One region of the Priestia sp. Y58 genome, then DNA from elsewhere that is predicted to be linked to it. Evidence: riboswitches for the same ligand, from Rfam matches in the RefSeq annotation. Region 1 holds a riboswitch; the other holds the start of a gene.

Region 1 (7,856 bases):
TTTTATTTATCTTCGATTGAGGAACATAAAAAGTAATAAAGGAGATGGATAAAATGAATGAACAAAAAATTGCTAAAAAAGTAAATGAAGTATTAGAAGGAAATCGTGTAGGAACATTAGCCACAGTTGTAAACAACAAACCCCACTCTCGCTATATGACATTTTTCAGCGATGAAGATGGTATCGCTCTTTACACACCAACAAATATCAATACACATAAGGCAGAAGAAATCGAAGCCAATCCGAACGTGCACGTACTATTAGGCTACAGCGGCGAAGGATATGGTGATCAATACTTAGAATTATCTGGGACAGCTGTTCTTCGTACTGGTGATCAATTAAAAGGACGTATATGGAACAATCACATGAAAGAATGGTTTGACGGTCCAAATGACCCTGAGTATGTTGTTCTGGAAATTACGCCAAACGAAATTCGCTTTATGAATGAAGGCGAAGAAACTCCTCAAACTGTTCAGCTATAATAAAAAAAGCGCACACTGTGCGCTTTTTTTATTTTCCTACCGCTTCTTTCAATTGAGCTGCTTTTTCTTTTGGAGACGCTGCTAAGCTAATCGCGGTAATAATAGAAACGCCATCTGCACCTGCTTCTACTACTTGTTTGGCATTTTCAGGCGTGATGCCACCGATTCCTACAATTGGAAAGTCAATATTCTGGTTTCGCACTTCTTCAATTAATTTTGTACCTTGCACTGCTTTTGCGTCTTTTTTTGTAGAAGTAGGAAAAACAGGTCCCATTCCTACATAATCCGCCCCGTCTTTTATCGCTTGCTGCAGCTCTTGTATATTATGAACAGAGACGCCCACAATTCCTTTTCCTATTTTTTCTCGAACAATATGAGCTTTTTCATCTTCTTGTCCAATATGAACGCCATCTGCTTGTAAACGGATCGCTAAGTCAAGATCATCATTCACAACAAAAGGAACGTTGTGCTGCTGACAAATTTGCTGAAGTTCCTTCGCCAGCTGATATTTCGCTTCTCCTGTTAGGGCACCTTCGCCTTTTTCACGGAATTGAAACACGGTAACGCCGCCTTGAATTGCTTCTTTCAACACTTCTTTCGGATCTTTTGTACAGTTAGTGCTGCCCATTATAAAATAAACTGGCAGCAGCTTTTTGATTTCTTCGTTTGTCATTTTCCGGCTCCTTTTAACGTTGATGTACTCTTGCATATGATTCAATATCCTGCCCAGATAAAAGATGAAGCTGATTTAACAGCTCAATTTGAAAGCTCCCCGGCCCTTCTTCACCTTTTTTCGCTGCGGCGATTTCACCTGCCACTCCGTAAAAACTTAAAGCAGCAACGCTTGCCTCGACATATTCTTTTTCTACAGCGGCGAAAGCTCCTATAATTGATGTTAGCAGACATCCAGTACCCGTCACTTTCGTAAATAACGGGTGACCGTTGTCTACTGTATACGTTGTGTTTCCATCCGTGATTACATCTTGTTTACCCGTAATAACAATCACTGTACCTAATTTGTTCGCTGCTTTCTCAGCAAGTTCAATGACGTCTCCTTGTCCTTCTAATGAATCAACGCCTTTAATGAGCCATGACTCGCCTACTACATTCGCAACTTCAGCAGCGTTACCACGAATAACTGCAATATTTAATTCTTCTACAAGCTGACGTGCTACTTCTGTACGAAACGGTGTTGCTCCGGCTCCTACAGGATCGAAAATAACCGGCACGCCATTTTCATTTGCTGATTTTCCTGCTATTCTCATCGCTTCTACTTCTTGAGCCGTCAGTGTACCCATATTTAAGACAAGCGCTCCGGCGATTCGTGCCATGTCAGCCACTTCTTCCTTCGCATAAGCCATAACAGGTGAAGCTCCTAGTGCAAGCAGTCCATTTGCAGTAAAATTGGTTACCACGACATTCGTAATATTATGAACAAGTGGACTTGTATCTCTTACTTTTTCTAATTGAGCTGAAATTTTACTAATATCCATATTCTCTCACTCTTTTCATTTAGTTTTAACACTGCAAAAAAAAGACAAAAAAGCACCTTGCATGCGCAAAGTGCTTTGGTATGTACTCACATTCCCTGCGCTGGCATTATCCAACAGGTTCAAATGGTCAACAGGCGCCCCTGTACTCTCAGCCTGCCCCGCGCAAGCTCCCATACTATTCTTGTTACGTTTAAAGTTTACTATTAACCTTTTTTATTTGCAACCATTTCACTGTTTTGCCGATAAAATAAAGCTTCGCTATAGGCTGAGTGGTGTTGTAAATCTTACAGCTTTACTAAAAGCATCATTGAAAGACCTCCAGTAAGCTACTGGAGGTCTTTTATCCCCTAAAAATTCTATCATTTTTTCCTTCTCGTTATTTCTCTTGAATCGCTTGATTTCTCACAGCTGTTTTTCGGTCCTTCCCTGCTCTTAAAGATAAAAGAAAACAAAGCAGCAGTACAAGTGCAGCTGATACGTACGGGTAATTAATGTTTATATCAAAGAGAAAGCCTGCTACAACGGGTCCAATAATATTCCCAAGACTTGTATAAGCAGAATTTAGTCCGGCTACGTACCCTTGGTCGTCTTGTGCCATCATCGACATTTGCGTGCTGATTGCCGGACGTAAAATATCTGTTGCTAAAAAGACGATAAATGTTACAACAATAATAAGCCAGTACGTGTGCACAAATAGCGTAAGTAAAATAAAAAGTCCCGTCATCATCAAGCAAAACGAAATCACTCTTTTTTCACCGAACTTATTTAAAATCCATCCAAAAATCGTAACCTGCACAACAGCCCCTGCAATAGAGCCAAACGTAATAACAAACGCAATATCTTTTGGCGTAAAGCTAAATTTATGATCAACAAATAGTGAAAAAATTGTTTCATAATTGGATAATCCAAACGATGTCACAAAAACGATAATTAAACTTAAAAAATAAGGTTCTTTATAAGAATTCATAAGCTGCAGTAGCAGCCGATCTTCTTTTGGATTCTCATTGTTTGAAACAGCAGGATTTTGTACAGGACGAGACTCTGGCAAAACAAGAAGCGTAATCACTGCAGCCAAGCCTCCTGCTACTGCGGCCATATAAAATGGCACGCGCATGCCGTATTCAGCTAAAAAGCCTCCGATACCGGGCCCAATAATAAATCCTGTTGTAATCGCCGCCGTCACATAGCCCATTCCTTTAGCACGTTCTTTAGCAGACGTCACGTCCGCTGTATAGGCCATAACAGCAGGCATAATGAGCGCGGCCCCGACCCCGCCTAACATTCTCGATACAAATAATAAAAGAGGCGTACTCACTGAACCAAAGAACCATTCAGACAAGGCAAAAACAATCATTCCCGCTACAATAATTTTCTTTCTCCCTAACGAATCTGATAACCGCCCTGCTAAAGGTGAAAACAGAAATTGAGTTAGTGAAAACACCGCTACTAAAAGCCCCATCACGCTTCCGTTGATATGAAGCTCTGTCATATATGTTGGCATAATTGGAATAACGAGACCAATTCCTGTAAAAATAATAAAAATATTTAGCATGAGCAGCAAAATCGCCGCTCGATTTCTTAACAATAATGACATATAAACCTCCTGATTAAAAAATACTGAACGTTCGGTCTATAAAAATACAAAATAATGAGGGATTACTCATTACCTCAATAAGCATCCCCGATTATTTAAGAAGACCTTGGTATGATTCCGTTTAAAAATACATCGATTGCTGAATGGTAAAGCTGCAGGGCATTTTCCGTGTTCGTTTTTCGAGACATGCGGCTCATTCCAACAAACAGCCCTTCTAAAATCACTGCAAGCTGCTCTGCATTTTTATGAGAAAACTCACCTTCATCGATGCCTTTTTGCAAAAGTTCACGGTTAAAATCCACGTGCCGTTTCACCATTTCATCAATTCGCTCTTCGATATCGCTGCCCTTTTCCTCATTGTTAAAAAACTCATCGGCGGCTTTCGTAAGAGGATGATTTAAATCATCTAAAATGATTTGCTCCGCAATTCCAAAAAGCTTATCTCTTGTTGTTTTGTAAAGAGACTCTCTTTCTTTCCAGTTTCGTTCCCACTCGAGATCCCATTCATCTATTAAATAGAGAAAAAGCCCTTCTTTACTTTTAAAGTGATAATAAATATTCCCTTTACTGCTTCCCGTAGCTTCTACAATTTCCTCAATAGATGTAGCTTTATAGCCTTTTTGAGAAAACAATGCTTTAGCGGCATCTGCCACTTTTCTTTTGGTTTGTTCACTTTGAAGCTTTTTTTTATTCAAGCTATTTCCACCGCCCCGCACATTTATTATTTATACTGAACATTCGTTTTGTATTATCTGACACCTATACTACATAGGAAAATCCTTTTTGTCTAGTGAGAAAACCTAGTTTATACCTTTTATATGAATTATGACAAAACAAAAAACAAAGAGGTTGAGACATAGCTAAATCAAGCGCTAGAAGCCACTACATATATGAAAGCTGCGTTCACCATCACCATAAAAAATCCGAACGAGCTGGATTCTTTATCAAGAATTTTGATTCATCGTTCGGATCTTCTTTGACTAAAATACTTTTGTTCCAGCCTCTTTTAATCAATCATTCAATTTCTTTGTCATAAATACACTGTATGGATCTTCTTTATAGGTAGAAAATGGTTCACACTCGTAAAATCCAAAACTGGCGTATAGCTTTCTAGCCGGTTCAAAAGCGGGTGCGGATCCTGTTTCTAAGCTTAAGCGTCGGTACCCTCGTTTTTTTGCTTCATTTATTATGTACTGCAGCAGCTCTTTAGCAATTCCTTTTCGCAAATGAGCCGTGGCCGTTCGCATCGATTTAATTTCTCCGTGATGCTCATCTAGCTCTTTTATAGCCCCGCACCCTGCTAGCTGGCTGTCTTCCCACACGCTCCAAAACGTAATATCACGGTGTTTTAAGCTTTCAATATTTAGAGCATGAATACTTTCAGGAGGTGAATGTAAGTTCATTCCTTGAAGGTGAGAACTTACTAGTTCAATAACTTCATTGTTTGTTAATTGGTCTCTTTTTATTTTAATCATCTTCTCTTCCTTCCTGCTACTAAAGGGTGGTCAACCACAAACCGACTTATGAATAAATTCACTGTCAACCTTTAAAAATCCTTTTATACACTCCCTTCTTTTTCTCAGTTATTAAAACCGACTTTGCCAAGCAGATGTTTCATACATTGTTAAACGGAGGTGAAATTCATTGAAGAAGGTTTTATTTTGTCTTGTCCCTCTTTTGTTTTTATTATCCGCCTGCTTTAGTGATCCTGTTCAAGATGATTTAATCGACTATAACAATCAAGATTTAAAAAAAGCTGCTCAGCTTGAAAAAGAAGCGATTGACGCATACGATTCTGTTACAGGCGCTAACTACACAAGTGACGCGGTGATGTATGATACGATGACGAGTGAAGTCATTCCTACCTATCGTAAATTTGTTGATGAACTGGAAAACATCGATGTAGAAACCGACGATCTTCGAAAGGTTCATGAAGGCTATATAAAGGCTGCAAATACCCAGTATAATGCTTTCATTAAAATTGTCAGCGCTTTAGAAAAGCAGGACCGCAACCTTATTGCTGAGGCAAACGCTATGCTTGATGAAGCACGAAAAGGCATACGCGATTACAATGCAGCTATTAAAAAGCTGGCTAAAGAACATGATGTAAAAATTGAAGAACCAAAAACACAGCGAGAAAACAGCCTATAATTTTGATACAAAAAGAAGGTCTCTAAAAATAGTAAGAGACCTTCTTTCGTATGCCGTTTCAATTTCTACACGTTCGTTCGATAAATGAAGAAGAGTATTAGGAAATATTGCTTAACGATGCATAGTAAGAGGCAATAATTTCTTCATCGGAATGCGGAATTTCGTTTCCTTTTACAAGCTGAGCGCCGTTAATACAGCCGCTTGTAAGTAAAATAATATCATTCGGCTTTCCTAAAGAAAGCGACTTTAATACCCCTTCTGTTCGAGTAGGGGCGCAGTGAATATTACTTGCGCTTGGATTTGAAAAACCTGTCATCACTTGATCTACAATTACGTTCGGATCATGATGACCTGGATGATCAACCGTTACGATAATTTCATCGGCTTTTCCTTCAATGGCACGCGCCATTTTAGGCATTTTATTAAAATCTCGAATGCCGATTCCTGCAATCATGACAATTAGCTGGTTATACTCCATCTTTTTTACTTCTTCTACTAAACGCGTAAGGGCAACAGGCGTATGGGCATAGTCTAAAATCACTTTTTGGTTATTAGGACCTTCTATCACTTGAAAACGCCCTTCTGGACTTTCCAATTGAGGAAGCACACTAATAATATCCTCAATGTGGTATTCAAAGTGAAGAGCTGTACCAATGGCGGCTAGCACGTTAGCAATGTTGTAATCGCCATATACAGGCACTGCTACTTTGTATGACTGTCCTTTATACAGTAAATCAAAGAAAGAGCCCCCTTCTTTGACAGTAATGTTTTTTGCTTGCAGAGTTGCCTCCGCATTATTTAATAAGCTATACGTGACTTTAGGTCCTTCAAATAGCCTGCTTAAGTCTTTACCCATGTCCTGATCATCTATATTAATAACAGCATGTTTTGCCTGCTGAAATAATTTCATCTTGCATTTTTTATAGTGCTCAAACGTTTTATGATACTCTAAGTGCTCTTCTGAAAGATTTGTGTGAATGGCTACATCAAAATAAATATTTTCTACTCGCTGCTGATCAATCGCAATTGAAGATACTTCCATCACCGCCGCTTCATCGCCTTTTGTATACAAATCATAAAAAATTTTATGCAAGTCTACCGATTCAGGTGTTGTAGGCGTACTTTTTTTATAAACTAACTTCTTCTTTGATGACCAAATGCCGGTCGTGCCAATCGATCCTGTCGGCAATTTTAAAAGGGTTAAAAGCGACCTTACGTAAGCTGCCACGGTTGTTTTACCATTTGTACCTGTAACGCCAATTGTCTCAATTTTTTCATCCGTATAATCAAAATACATTTTAGAAAAAGAAGCCATTACTTTGCGAACGTCGTCAACAGCTAAAAACGTACAGTGAGAATACTGAATGCTCAAAAGACGCAGCTCCTCAATGCTTGTCCCAAAGACTGCTACGGCTCCTCTAGCTATAGCTTCTTTAATATATTGATGTCCATCTTCATTTTCACCTTTTATACTAAAAAATACTGATCCGTCGTGAACCTGCTTTGAATGATATGTTAGACGGTTGATCGTTTGAGATGCAGGCCCAAAAATATGTTTAATTGATAAGTTCATTAATGTATCAAAGTGGATGTTCATAGCTATTCCTCACAGTGTATAAATTTTATTTTTAATATGTTCTAAAATCCCTTAAATACTCTTTGAAAGATATTTTTTCTTTATTTCCATTTATAAAGAACTTTCTACAATTCAATCTTTTTATTTTGCTTTCATGTGTAGAACGAAAATAAAGAAAAGACGGATCACTATTTTTTAAAACTAAAAGTATGTAAAATATGGATGAACTGTGTATATCATACTAGAAGCAAAAGCGAAGTATTGTAGTAAAATATTCCCCCTATACGTGCAAAACGAAACCATTCTTTAAAATAAAATAATTTCATAGAGTAAGTTGAATCATGATAAATACTTGAACGTGGGGTAAGAAAGATTACTGTATTAATCAGTGCCTTCCTTTGCAAAATCACAAAGAAAACATCATAATAAAAGATGCGCATAACAGCGTGAATGACTCTGTTTTGAAAGGATGGACTACAGCAAATGACGCGTTCTCTTTTAGCGATTGAACCACTTCCTCTTTTATTTTATCAACAGCCTACACTTGAATTAGCTCAGTC
Region 2 (7,856 bases), on a different contig from region 1:
GTCAAGGAGCAGGAGACCAGGCTGGAGAAGACTACTTTGAAGCGGAAGTGTCACTCATGGAGCTTCAAGAGGCTTTATTTGCTCAATTAGAATTGCCTAATCTTCAGCGAAAAGAATCTGATCAAATTGTTGTGGAACACATTGAATTTAATGATATAAGACGTACAGGTTTGATGGGAAATATTGATAAAAAACGAACGATGATGAGCGCTTATAAGCGAAACGCAATGACAGGAAAGCCTGCTTTTCATCCTATTTATCCGGAGGATTTAAAATTCAAAACGTGGAATGAAGTTATAAAGCCAGAATCTAAAGCAGTCGTCTTAGCTATGATGGATACGAGCGGTTCGATGGGCATATGGGAAAAATATATGGCACGAAGCTTTTTCTTTTGGATGACACGCTTTTTACGTACGAAATATGAAACAGTGGAAATTGAATTTATTGCCCATCATACAGAGGCAAAAGTAGTATCAGAAGAAGACTTCTTCTCCAAAGGAGAAAGCGGAGGAACCATCTGCTCATCTGCTTACCGAAAAGCGCTTGAATTAATTAACCAAAAGTATGATCCGAGCCGCTATAATATTTACCCGTTTCATTTTTCAGATGGTGATAACTTAACTTCAGATAACGCAAGGTGTGTAAAATTAGTAAATGAATTAATGAAAGTGTCAAATATGTTTGGGTATGGGGAAGTGAATCAGTACAATCGACATTCCACTTTAATGTCTGCTTACAAAAATATTCAAGACGAAAGTTTTAGACACTTTATTTTAAAACAAAAATCAGACGTTTTTCACGCGATGAAAAGCTTTTTTAGAAAAGAAACAGAAGACCAGAAATATGCGTAACCTAAAAGGCCTAGACTTGTTATCTAGGTCTTTTTTATGCGGTTTATTCAACGCTTCTTTGGAGATAGTAAAAGTACGACTTTATCTAAAAGGAGAATAAGTGAATGAACGAAAATATAAAGAGCGAAATGCAAAAACATCAACAAAATCAGCGGTTGAACGCAGCCGAGTTAGGTTACTTATGGGCGCAATATTTAGGCGATACGCTGTATGTATGTGTTCTTGGGTATTTTCTATCTGTTGTAAAAGATCCTGAGATTAAGGACCTCTTAAAAAAAGCACATCAGATTTCACAAACTCATGTAGATGAATTGACGGAATTATTCAGTTTGGAAAAAATCCCAATCCCAGTAGGTTTTGGAGAACAAGATGTGAACAAAGGAGTTCCTGCTTTGTTTGATGATATTTTTATGGCTATCTATGTCAATGAAATGGCCATTGGAGGTATGAAGAAATATGCCAGAGCGCTAAGCGCAGTGAGAAGGCAAGATATTTATGATCATCTATCCCGATGTGTAAAAAAAAGCGACAGTCTTTTAAAGAATTCTAACCACGTTATTTTAAGCAAAAGCATGCTGATGAGACCTCCGGTTATTCCTTATCCTGTAAAAGTGAATTTTGTGGACCAGAAAACGTTTATATCACCACTTTTCTCTCAAATGCATCCTCTAACTTCTTTGGAGGTTACGGCTATTCAAGAAATTGTTAATACAAATGTATTAGGTAAAACGCTGATGCTGGCATTTAGTCAAGTAGCTACCACACAAAAATTACGCTCTTACTTTTTTGACGGAGTCAAGCTTGCAAGTAAGCAAATCAAGCACTTCACCGAGTTACTGTCTGAAGCTGATTTACCAAGTCCGAGGCTGCTTGATGCATATGTAACCAACTCAACGATTTCACCGTTTTCAGATAAGCTGATGATGTATCATACTTCCACAGCGGTGACGATCGCTATTGATAACTGTGGTGCTGGTTTGTCTATGTCGTTCCGTTCGGATGTAGCCGTAGAATTTTCTCAGCTAATTGGACGTATAGGAAAGTACGGAAAAGATGGAATTCGGATTATGATTGAGCAAGGTTGGATGGAAGAACCTCCAATGGCAACTGATCGTAAGAAGTTGGCGGAGAAATAATAAGGAGTATGTTGTGGGTTATCAGTAATTTTGCGGTACTGAAACATATATAGCTAAGAGAAAATAGATTGCTCTAGACCCACTTGAATGTGCAGTGATAAGATAAAAAAGCTGATTTTTTAAGAAGTAAGTCGAGGTGTGCAAATGAACAATAGCATAAGGGAGTCCATTGCCAAAAAAGTAGCATGGATTAGCGTATGGAGCAATATTGCCCTTACGCTAGGGAAAGTAATAGTAGGATGGATTGGAAATAGTGATGCTGTATTTGCTGATGGTATTCACTCTGCAGCAGACGTATTTGCCTCTATTATTGTCTTGTTGGTTATACGAGTAGCCAATAAACCAGCAGATGATGACCATCCATATGGACATGGAAAAGCAGAAGTGATTGTCTCAGGAATCGTAGGAATTATTTTATTGCTTGTATCATTTTATGTGGTATTTGAAGGAGTCGTTGGTTTATTCCATCCGGTTGAATCTCCAAATATTTTAGCCATGTGGATTGCTGTTATTTCATACATAGCAAAGGTATTGTTATACCGTTATTCTTTAAACGTAGCGAAGCAGCACCACAGTAAGGCAATTGAGGCAATTGCATTTGATCATAAAGCAGATATTGTTGCTTCTATTGCAGCGGCAATTGGTGTTTTATTATCCATTATTGGTGATAAAATGGATGTTCAACTGCTGTTATACGGAGACAAAATAGCAAGTATCTTTGTTGCTTATTTAATTTTTAACATTGCCAGACAAATGATGGGAGAGTCTTTTCAAATCTTAATGGAAGGCAATATTGATGAAGAGCTACTGAAAGAACTTGAAGAAAGCATTTATGAATTTGAAGATGTGAAGCGGATTGATCGCGTTCGAGCAAGAGAACATGGCCATTACATATTAGTGGATGTACGTATTTCAATTGACCACTTTAAAACAATTAAGGAAGGTCATGATTTAGGAAGAGAAATCAAAGCAACACTTATGAAAAAACATGATAATATCCAGGAAGTATTAATCCATTTGAATCCTTATTATCCAGATTAAATAAGAAGCAGCGAAGTGTTATCTCGCTGCTTCTTATTATTTATAGATGTAGAAATTAATGAAATGAGCAGCATAAAATGATGAGGATTTTTATTTATAAAGAATCAAGTTTAATAAAATTGTATAAAGGGAATTGTATTTATTTATTGATGTGATAGGATAAAAAAGCATGTAAATGCATTCACTACGAATGAAAGCAGTGGACGGGTACATATAGATAATAATAAATGGTTTTGGGAGTCAAAGAAGGTGATGTTGAAGTGAATGTAAGCATCAGGTCAATCGTTAAAAAAGTCATGTTCACTCTATTTATTGCGTATACGGCAGTGGTCATTTATGCTACTCTCATACGGGAAAACGAACATGTTTACGGAAAAGCAATGAACTTGGATTTATTTAGCACGATCCGTCTGATGTGGGACAGCGGGAATATAATCCTCACGCTGACAAATATACTGGGGAATATCGTGATGTTTGCGCCGCTTGGAATGTTTATTCCTTTGTTTATGAAGTGGTTTGACGGTTTTATTCAAGTGTTTACGACGGGTTTCTTAATCAGTTTTCTGATTGAAATTTTACAGTACAAGCTAACGGAACGAGTATTTGATATTGACGATATCTTTTTGAATACGCTAGGTACATTTATAGGCTGGGTTATTATTAAAATACTATATTGGATTAAGAACATGCTGAAAGCACGTTTCAAAAAAGGATGAAATTGAGAGACGTAACGAAATCAATCCAATCTAAAGACGAACATATGGGATTAAGGAGCTAGTATGGAAAGCATGTTACATCGCGGTTGCTGCATGCATGAAATCTACGTTCACCCTACCAATGAAAAAATCCGAGCGAGCTGGATTCTTAATCAAGAATTCAGCTCGTTCGGATTTTTCTTCAACTAAAATACTTTTGGCTCAGCCTCTGCTTCTTGTTGATAGAAACACTTAATGCAGCGCCTTACGGAAGAATGGGATGATTCAACGATAATGTGCTGACAATTTTGCTGAACAAATAATAACTTTCTTTCAAGCAGCTTAATTTGTTCTTTAAGCTGTTCTACTTCATTATTGATAAATATTTGAACCACTGTTAACAAACTCTTTAGCTTTTTCTTTCATGCCTTCTTTTCTTACTTCGTTTACATCTTTCTCGTTTTCTTGAGCCATGTTACGAATATCCTGAGAAATACGCATTGAACAGAACTTAGGTCCGCACATTGAACAGAAATGGGCTGTTTTAGCACCTTCAGCAGGAAGTGTTTCATCGTGATATTCTTTTGCGCGCTCTGGATCTAGTGACAGGTTAAATTGATCATTCCATCTAAATTCAAATCTTGCTTTAGACAGCGCGTTATCACGTTTTTGTGCTCCTGGATGGCCTTTTGCTAGATCAGCGGCATGCGCAGCAATTTTATAGGTGATAACCCCTTCTCGAACGTCTTCTTTATTCGGCAGACCTAAATGTTCTTTTGGGGTTACGTAGCAAAGCATAGCTGTCCCAAACCAACCAATCATTGCAGCCCCAATACCTGATGTAATATGGTCATAGCCTGGAGCGATGTCGGTTGTAAGCGGTCCAAGAGTATAGAAGGGAGCTTCTTGGCATATTTCCATTTGTTTATCTACGTTTTCTTTGATGAGGTGCATAGGAACATGTCCAGGACCTTCAATCATAACTTGAACATCGTGTTTCCAAGCAATTTTAGTTAATTCACCAAGCGTTTCTAATTCGCCGAACTGTGCCTCATCATTAGCATCTGCAATGGAACCAGGACGTAACCCATCGCCAAGGGAAATAGAAATATCGTATGCTTTACAGATTTCACAGATTTCTTCAAAGCGAGTATATAAAAAGTTCTCTTCATGATGAGCTAAACACCACTGCGCCAAGATGGATCCTCCGCGTGAAACAATACCTGTCGTACGTTTCGCTGTTAGAGGAATATAGCGTAAAAGAACACCTGCGTGAATAGTAAAGTAATCAACACCTTGTTCTGCTTGTTCAATTAATGTATCGCGATATGCTTCCCACGTTAGATCTTCTGCTACGCCTTTTACTTTTTCAAGCGCTTGGTAAATAGGAACGGTCCCTACAGGAACAGGCGAGTTGCGGATAATCCATTCGCGTGTTGTGTGGATATCTTTTCCTGTTGATAAATCCATAATTGTATCGGCTCCCCAACGCGTTGCCCATGTCATTTTTTCTACTTCATCTTCAATAGCTGAACGAATAGCTGAATTTCCGATATTAGCATTAATTTTCACGTGGAATTTGCGGCCGATAATCATCGGTTCGCTCTCAGGGTGATTGATATTATTAGGGATAATGGCACGTCCTCTTGCTACTTCTTCACGTACGACTTCAGGATCCATCTGTTCACGAATAGCGATAAATTCCATTTCGGGCGTGATGATTCCTTTTTTCGCATAGTGCATTTGCGTTACATTTTGATTTTTTTTCGCGCGCAACGGTAAACGATTAGTGATAAAGCGCTCATACTGATCTCTTGGATCACCATCATAATAACCGTTATCCTGTGGCTGAACCGTACGGCCTTGATATGTTTCTACATCGTTTCGTTCTGCAATCCACTTTTCGCGCAGAGCCGGTAATCCTTTTTGTAAATTAATTTCATAACAGGGATCTGTATAAACACCGCTCGTGTCGTATACACGGACGGGACTATTTTCTTCTTCACCAAAAGATCCTGTAGTAGGAGACTGATGAATTTCACGCATAGGCACTTTAAGGTCTTCTCTGGATCCTTGGACATATACTTTGTGACTGTTTGGAAAAGGCTTTTTCATAGAAACTGATACATTTTGTTTTGACATGACATATTCCTCCGGTTTCGCATAAAGTGTAGCTATACCGAACCATAAAAAAATCGGGTTCTGTGATAGACAGAACCCGATGGAATAGGCGAAAAAAGAATAAACATATATTCTTTTCAAGACTACTTCCCTCCGCTGGTATAACCCAAATCAGGTTCAAAGGGTTAAAGAGTTTTATTGCACTCTTCTCTCAGTCTGAGCTATCAGACACCCCTAGTAGAAATAACATTCAAATTATTCAATTTACGGCTTAAGTTTACCATCATTCGGTAAAAAATCAACCCTTAAATAAAAAAAGCTAGACAATTAGCGTTGTCTAGCGGCATCGATTGCAATCACAATAGCTGTAATAATATGCATGATAAACCCTAAAAATGGAATCCAAGCAACCAGTGAGGTAACAATCCCTAGTATGTTTCCATAAGCAGATAACCCTCGTCTATTAGCTAAAATGAGCGTGATAGCATGAAGAATAAATCCAATAAAAAGAGGAGTATAACTAAACCCCATAACAATCCCCGCGCCAATTAAAGGAATTCCCAGCAAGGCTTCATACCCAGCAGTGATCCATTTCATTGTACGTACATTTCCATTCATAGTAAAAAGCCTCCTAAAAAAGATACTACTATATACGAGAAAAGAGAGAAAAAAGTTTCAAATTACTTAGGGGATATGTCGTATAAGCAAGCACTAGTTGATTAAAATGATAGATGACAGTAAAGAGGATGGAAAAAACATAATGATTTAGTCATTTTTTCACACCAAAGAAAAATAGTCTAGATGATTCATTTTTAGCTAAGGGCCCGGAATTTATACCGAACATAGTGACTGCTTTTTAAAACAAATAAAAGCTGATATCTTGTTTTTTGGTTATAGCATGTAAGGTTTTTATTACAAATTATTAAAGATTCTTATCTTTTTGCAAATACACATTGTATTTCATAGTTTTAACAATTATGATAAAAAAGCAAGTGTCAAAATAGGAAAATAGTTGAGCATGTAAAACGAAGCGATAAGCTTATTAATTTGAAAGAAAGGCAAGGTACATAGCTTTATGTGGGAAATTATTGTAGCAATCATTTTAGGGATTGTAGAAGGTTTAACAGAGTTTGCTCCTGTTTCGTCAACTGGGCATATGATTATTGTGGATGACCTGTGGTTAAATTCAAAAGAATTATTTTCATCTCCAGTAGCTAATACATTTAAAATTGTTATTCAGCTAGGGTCGATCTTAGCAGTAGTTGTTATTTTTAAAGATCGTTTTATTAATTTATTAGGATTAGGAAAAAAACCAGCTGCTCCAATTGGACCGACAAATCGCTTGAATTTAATGCAGGTAATTGTTGGTCTGTTACCCGCAGGAGTGTTAGGACTTTTGTTTGATGATTACATTGATGAACATTTGTTTTCTTTAAATACGGTGCTAATTGGCTTAGTAGTCGGAGCTGTATTAATGATTCTAGCAGATTTGTTTGGACCTAAACGTCCGCGTGTAGAGACGGTGGACCAAATGTCTTATGGACAAGCATTGGGTATAGGACTGTTTCAATGTATTGCTCTTTGGCCAGGTTTTTCTCGTTCAGGCTCAACGATTTCAGGAGGGGTTCTTCTTGGAATGAGCCATAAGGCAGCCGCAGATTTTACATTTATTATGGCAGTGCCAATCATGGCAGGAGCAAGTGGACTTTCATTGGTTAAAAACTGGCAGTATTTCACATCAGATGCACTACCGTTTTTTATTGCTGGTTTTATCAGCGCCTTTATTTTTGCGCTGGTATCTATTCGCTTTTTCCTGAAATTAATTAATCGTATCAAATTAGTACCATTTGCACTATATCGAATTGTTTTAGCAGCTATTCTATATTTTGTATTTTTATAAAATAAACACGCGTGTTCTTTAGTCCCTTAAACTTCTAATAGAGACTCAAAGAGCAAGAAAAAGCTATTGCAATGTTGCAATAGCTTTTTTGCATAAATATATATTATCGCCT

Evidence for each region. A riboswitch is a leader RNA that binds a small molecule or an ion and turns the genes downstream of it on or off. The one in region 1 is predicted to bind thiamine pyrophosphate.
Region 2: it holds a riboswitch for thiamine pyrophosphate, as region 1 does, so the genes downstream of both, thiC (phosphomethylpyrimidine synthase ThiC) here and thiM (hydroxyethylthiazole kinase) in region 1, are expected to answer to the same signal.

What each region holds. Positions count from the first base shown of each region.
Region 1 is NZ_JAKWFL010000003.1:300,537-308,392, reverse strand. It holds gene MMB68_RS11605 (pyridoxamine 5'-phosphate oxidase family protein) at 54-482, shown strand; gene thiE (thiamine phosphate synthase) at 511-1,155, opposite strand; gene thiM (hydroxyethylthiazole kinase) at 1,169-1,975, opposite strand; TPP riboswitch at 2,051-2,159, opposite strand; gene MMB68_RS11590 (MFS transporter) at 2,352-3,569, opposite strand; gene MMB68_RS11585 (TetR/AcrR family transcriptional regulator) at 3,665-4,264, opposite strand; gene MMB68_RS11580 (GNAT family N-acetyltransferase) at 4,580-5,044, opposite strand; gene MMB68_RS11575 (hypothetical protein) at 5,214-5,720, shown strand; gene MMB68_RS11570 (UDP-N-acetylmuramoyl-L-alanyl-D-glutamate--2,6-diaminopimelate ligase) at 5,818-7,317, opposite strand; gene MMB68_RS11565 (DNA-3-methyladenine glycosylase) at 7,780-7,856, shown strand, end outside.
Region 2 is NZ_JAKWFL010000018.1:7,974-15,829, forward strand. It holds gene yhbH (sporulation protein YhbH) at 1-851, shown strand, start outside; gene MMB68_RS27025 (DUF3231 family protein) at 956-1,987, shown strand; gene MMB68_RS27030 (cation diffusion facilitator family transporter) at 2,132-3,028, shown strand; gene MMB68_RS27035 (VanZ family protein) at 3,289-3,744, shown strand; gene MMB68_RS27040 (hypothetical protein) at 3,808-3,933, shown strand; gene MMB68_RS27045 (hypothetical protein) at 3,930-4,118, opposite strand; gene thiC (phosphomethylpyrimidine synthase ThiC) at 4,096-5,865, opposite strand; TPP riboswitch at 5,976-6,090, opposite strand; gene MMB68_RS27055 (hypothetical protein) at 6,172-6,462, opposite strand; gene MMB68_RS27060 (undecaprenyl-diphosphate phosphatase) at 6,920-7,744, shown strand.